2 regions of the Virgibacillus xinjiangensis genome follow, and region 1 is predicted to be linked to the other one. Evidence: riboswitches for the same ligand, from Rfam matches in the RefSeq annotation. Region 1 holds a riboswitch; the other holds the start of a gene.
What was found. Region 1 has a riboswitch for cobalamin ahead of ACFOGI_RS01655 (DUF4430 domain-containing protein). Riboswitches for the same ligand answer to the same signal wherever they lie in the genome.
Positions count from the first base shown of each region.

Region 1 (3,145 bases):
TCGCTAGTTGGTCAAGACTCATGCCATACCTTTTATAGCCGCTTAACCGATCCGTAAAAATTCCTGCCTCTTCATCGGTAAGTCGATGGAGCAGTTGGTACAGCTCTTTATACATCTCCTCCAGCATTTCTATTTCTCTGTTCCGGGTTCTTTGATAGAAACTTTTCACCCATGCTTCTATAGATGGCTTATCAACCACCGGTATAAAAGAAAAGTGGCCATTTCTGGTATTGGTCAATGTTTGAATGAAGAGGGTAAGGCGCTCCAAGAACACTTGTCCGGTTTCATGGTATTTTAAACCATTCAGCTTTTCAAGACCTAGACTTGATCTGGAGTTATGCAGCCAACTTTCCCCTTCTTTTGTCAACAAATAAGCAGATTCTCGCTTACTGGACACCTGGATGTAACGGAGAGACAGCAGATATTCCAACACCTCATAAAAGAAACGTTTATCCAGACGCTTATAGACCCCAAACAAGGGTTCTAGAGAATAAATATGTGCATCTTGTACTGTCTGAATAGACTTTTTTCCACTAAGCAAATGATAAATGGACGAAATGGTCCTCTCTTCTCTGATTTGACTGATACTATGTAATATGAGGCCTTCTAAAATCATCTGCTGCCCTCCTTTCCAGTAATGCACAAGAGATTTTCCCTGCTGAATTGCTGCGTATTGTGAAACCCGGAAGGACGCACATCCAAGTGTATTATTCAAATGCATTCTCTTATTCTAGTAACTGACTTAATGATAAAATGCCTGATATAAAAAGTCAAAACGACAGCAAAACAAGAGGCTGCCGCTTAACGCAACAACCTCAATCAAAATCCATCAAGCCAAAGCTAAACGGACAAGTGGTTCTTTTTGAATTTCTTGAAAAAAACAGCTGTCAAAGGATAAAAAATAAGTATGAAAATACCATTACCCAGGGCGTGGAATGTATCAAATGGAAGACCAGCAATATAATATGGCAAGAATTTGCCGGTAATTTGGTAGGTTGTCAGCGAGACAACGAATCCGTATAAATAGCCACAGAATATAGCAAACCCTACGAGAACTGCCACAGGCATCCTTCTATGCAGTTTCCCAATCCAACCGCTGAGCAATCCGATCAAAGCCCAGGATACGATCTGCCAAACGGTCCATATCCCCATCCCCAACAACATATTGGATAAAAACACTGTTATTAGAGACAGCAGTACAGCAGAAAGAGGACCGAGGAAAATGCCGCATATAATGATAATGGATGTTACCGGCTGTACATTTGGAAGAAAGGCAAAAGCAGCTCTTCCGACAACTGCCATGGCAGCGAGCAATGCAAGCAGTGTCAACCTATAGGTGTTCACTTACATCATTCCCACGCTTGTAAATCAAAAGTGACCTCGTCTCCTGGTGACAATTCATATTCCTGCGCTCCAACCATAGCCATTTCCCCGTTTACGTAGTACATCCAGGACCTTTCTTCGCCTTCCTGCGGGCCAATACCATTAATCGATGAAATAAAACCATTTTCCTCTTCGATTTCAAAGTTCTCTTTCATTACATCGAGAAGAATGGCGTTTTCTTCTATCGTTACCTCTTCCTCTGTAAAGACTTCTTCCCCTTCATTCTCTGAAAGTGTAATGAGCACCTTTTCTTCATTTTCTTCTGACTGCTGTGCTTCTCCTTGTTCGGTATCTGCAGTTGAGTCAGTTTGCCCCGTGTCTTCATCTGCACATCCTGAAAGCAGCCCAATCACCATTAATAGGGAACCTAGCCAAAGCCACCATGATTTTTCTTTCATTTTACTCCATACCTCCTCTATTGTATTTCACTGTAATTTAAGAATAGGAGCGATGTTTTAAACAGTAGGAAACTGGTTTAAAGAGAGAAAAAGCCATCTCCTTTGCAAGAGATGGCTTTTTCGACAATCGAACATAATCATACACAAATGATATATTGGTATCCGGTTGTCTCAAACGCTCATATCCCCGAAGCATTGAAACATCAGAATTCGGCAGGTCTACTGACTTATGACAGTTTCTTACTCTAAGCCCCTTCCCATATGGCACCCCATACAGTGGTTCATGCTTATTTCATCTGTCAATTACAGTTGCGAGGACAGTTCCAGCTTCCCACTGGATTCCCTATTAAGCGTCAAGCACCGGAATTCCTTCCATGTATTCAATTCAATTACTGATAGAATCATACCACACTTTTTAGGAACTGGAAAGATGATTATGCCAGAGGAAGAGTGAAACTGAATGTAGTTCCCTGGCTTTCGATACTTTGGACTTTAATTGTCCCATTGTGCGCCTCCACAATATTCTTGGCAATTGCCAGGCCAAGCCCGGTCCCTTTCTTCTCTTTATTCCTTGTCCTTGACTTGTCTGCTTTATAAAAGCGTTCGAAAACAAAAGGAAGATCTTGTTCAGGTATGCCGCTTCCATTGTCTTCCACTTCTGCATAGAGAGCATCTTCCCCGCATTCCACATAAACTTTGACGAAGCCATTCTCCCGTGTATGACGAATAGCATTGTCAATGAGGTTCGTAAATACCTGTTCAATACGGTCAGGGTCAAACATGATATGAGAATGACGGAGATTTTTTTCCAATCGCAAATCAATATGATTCTCTTCTGCCAGACCGTTGAATTTTTTGATGATACGTTCGGTATAGTCCTCTATGTTCACCTGGGTTTTATTCAATTCAATATGCCCTGACTCCATCCTTGCTAAATCAAGCAATTCATTAACAAGCCTGCCCATCCGCAAAGATTCTTCGTGTATAATCTGTGCCAGTTCATTTTTCTCATCTTTTGTTTCGGCAACCCCATCGACAATCGCTTCACTGTATCCCTGCAATAGGGAAATAGGGGTGCGGAGTTCATGGGATACATTGGCAATGAAATCTTTCCGTAATTTGTCGGAACGTCTTTCATCTGTCATATCCCTGATGACTGCGACGGCACCCCGGACATCCGCCTGATCGTACAAGGGGGTCATCAACATAACCCAGTTTCTACCCTGCAGGCTCATTTCATAAAGTTTCTCTCTCTCTCCTTGAATTACTTCCTGAAGGATTTCATGCAGTTCATCCGGCAGCCTTCCATTTCCTTCCTCCAGGTTAATCCCATTTTCAAAATACCAGTCTTCCAGGAACATTTC
Region 1 covers NZ_JBHRSA010000004.1:130,432-133,576, forward strand. Annotated here, with positions in the region: gene ACFOGI_RS01645 (helix-turn-helix domain-containing protein) at 1-616, opposite strand, end outside; gene ACFOGI_RS01650 (ECF transporter S component) at 841-1,344, opposite strand; gene ACFOGI_RS01655 (DUF4430 domain-containing protein) at 1,350-1,781, opposite strand; cobalamin riboswitch at 1,977-2,161, opposite strand; gene ACFOGI_RS01660 (ATP-binding protein) at 2,216-3,145, opposite strand, start outside.

Region 2 (3,145 bases), on a different contig from region 1:
TCCGCCGTAAGCAGGCAGATTTTCAACTTGGAGGCGGAGTTGGGAGTGTCCTTGTTCATAAGAGAAGGTAGGACCGTGAAGCTCACCCCGATCGGCAGAGTGTTCAAAGACCATATGGAACAGGCTCTCCATACAATCGAGGATGCAGCCCAGGTAATAGAGGAGTATACAGACCCGGAGCGAGGGACGGTCCATGTCGGCTTTCCAAGCAGTTTATCCGCTTATATGCTGCCAACCGCTGTATCAGGTTTCCGCAATCAGTACCCGGATGTCAAATTCCAATTGAAGCAGGGTTCTTATCACGAACTGAAAAAAGCAGTACTGAACGGTGAAATCAATATGGCATTACTAGGACCTGTCCCGATGAATGAGAAGAGGCTCAAGGGAGCTATCCTTTTTACGGAAAATATGGTAGCTCTCCTGCCATCCAGCCACCCGTTAGCAGGAGAAAAATCCCTCAAGTTGAGCGATCTTCGCAATGATCAGTTCATCTTGTTTCCTGATGGCTACATCCTGCGTACGTTGCTTCTGAATGCCTGTAAGCAGCTGGGATTCGATCCGGAGGTCTCTTTTGAGGGCGAGGATATTGATGCCATTAAAGGTTTGGTCTCTGCTGGGCTGGGTGTTACACTTGTACCGGAAATAACCTTGGTAGACAGTATCCCGAGAGCCACTGTGAAGATTCCGGTGACAGAACCGAATGTAGCCAGAACGGTTGGAATGATCGTACCGACCGATCGTCATCTTCTTCCTACTGAACAAGTATTCTACGATTTTCTGAAGGATTTCTTTACTCGTCTGGAAAGATTTCAAAATTAATGAACGTATTCAGTTGCAACTAGTTTAAGCTTATGCTAACCTTGGGTACGATATATTGTGATTAGTTTTAAAATTAAATACTATATGTAGTGAATTGAGTTATGGTGGCATTTGATGCCTTAAAAGGGAATCCAGTTGGAATCTGGAACTGCCCCCGCAACTGTATGTGTAGACGAAAGGGATGCACCACGAGTCGATATGCTGAACAGGCGATCGTCTTGGAAGGACCCTGGAGGATGATGCACAAGTCAGGAGACCTGCCGTATTCTCATGTTTCAATTCTCCGGGGTGAGGGAATGTGAAGCGGCAGTCATATGGTGGATTACTGTCGTTTTATGCCGTTCATCCCGGAGGATGGACGGCTTTTTTCGTGTTCGGGCTTAGGGGGCATTGAAGGTCCGGAACCGTAATCTAATAAAGGAGGAAGTTGGACATGATGGCAGAAGCACCGGTAATGCCGGGAGAAATCTCCACTCTGATCGACGAGGAAGCTGAAGGTTTATCATTGGATATAGACAAGTGGAAAGATAGAGCGATCGAGGCAGCAAAACTTGATGGTTCTATGGAAAAAGTAGTTGATACCCTGATTAAACAAGCATTGGAGAACATAGACGAGGCTAATCCGGACTGGACCTTTCTTGCGGCCCGACTCTATTTGAGAAATTTGTACCGAGAGGCGGGGCAGAATCGTGGCTATGATCCTTCCATAAAATATGGTGGTTTTTATGAATTGCTGGAGAAACTGACTCGTTTGGGAATCTATTCGCCAGACCTCCTTGATAGATACAGCAGTGAGGAGATTGAGGAGCTGGCAATGGTAATAGATCCTCAGAGAGATCTGCTGTTCAATTACCTGGGGATCTATACCTTGGCGACACGTTATTTAGCTGTAGACCATGAGAGGAAGGTATTTGAGCTTCCACAGGAACGGTGGATGGTCATTGCCATGCATCTGATGCGGGAGGAAAAGGGAGAAAACAGAGTAGATCTTGTCCAAGAGGCTTACTGGGCGCTAAGCAATTTATACATGACTGTAGCTACCCCGACACTGAACAATGCAGGGAAAACCCATGGCCAGCTGTCCAGTTGTTTCATAGACACAGTGGATGATAGTCTGCAATCTATCTATGACAGCAACACGGATATCGCCAAACTTTCCAAGAATGGTGGGGGGATCGGCGTCTATATGGGCAAAGTCCGCAGCCGCGGAAGCACCATCAAAGGTTTCAAGGGGATGTCGAGCGGTGTGGTCCCATGGATCAAACAGCTCAATAACACAGCGGTAAGTGTCGACCAACTGGGAACCAGGAAAGGGGCCATTGCGGTCTATCTGGATATATGGCATCAGGATATCGAGTCTTTTCTCGACCTGAAGTTGAACAACGGGGATGACCGAATGCGTGCGCATGATATATTTACCGGCGTCTGCCTGCCTGATTTATTCATGGAGCAGGTAGATAAAAGAGGTGACTGGTACTTATTTGATCCGCATGAAGTCCGTCAGGTGATGGGCTACTCATTGGAAGATTTTTATGATGAAACCAGGGGGGCTGGGCAATGGAGGCTCAAATACGAGGAATGCGTAGAGTCTGAGGAGTTGTCTAAACGGAAGGTACCTGCCATTGACCTTATGAAACGGATCATGAAATCCCAACTGGAATCGGGGACTCCCTTCATATTCTACCGTGATGAAGTGAACAGAAAGAACAACAATTCGCATGAGGGAATGATCTACTGCTCCAACCTATGTACGGAAATCACCCAAAACCAATCCCCAACGGAATTTGTCGAAGAGTGGCTGGAAGAAGGAAGCTTATTGAAAAAGTATCGGCCCGGTGACTATGTTGTCTGTAACCTGAGTTCTATCAATCTAGGAAGGGCAGTACCGGACCAGGTGCTGGAAAGACTCATCCGCATTCAGGTCCGTATGTTGGATAACGTCATTGACGTCAACACGTTGCCGATTCCTCAGGCAGAGCAGACCAATAAGAAATACCGGGCTGTCGGTTTAGGCACCTTTGGTTGGCATCATCTGTTGGCAAAGCAGAATATAGACTGGGAGTCGGAAGAGGCTGTCCGTTATGCTGATGAGCTGTATGAACAGATTGCATACTTGGCAATCAGACAAAGCCAAGAATTAGGCAAAGAAAAAGGGAGTTATCCTCTGTTCACTGGCAGTAAATGGGAGACGGGGCGTTACTTTGAGGAACGAGGATATACAGGAGAGAAATGGGAGCAGCTTAAGCGGGAGGTCCAGGAATATGGTATTCGCAACAGCTACTTGATGGCAGTGGCGCCTAATTCCTCAACCTCTATGATTGCAGGA
Region 2 covers NZ_JBHRSA010000046.1:238,657-241,801, forward strand. Annotated here, with positions in the region: gene ACFOGI_RS13160 (LysR family transcriptional regulator) at 1-819, shown strand, start outside; cobalamin riboswitch at 905-1,098, shown strand; gene ACFOGI_RS13165 (ribonucleoside-diphosphate reductase subunit alpha) at 1,253-3,145, shown strand, end outside.
Region 2: it holds a riboswitch for cobalamin, as region 1 does, so the genes downstream of both, ACFOGI_RS13165 (ribonucleoside-diphosphate reductase subunit alpha) here and ACFOGI_RS01655 (DUF4430 domain-containing protein) in region 1, are expected to answer to the same signal.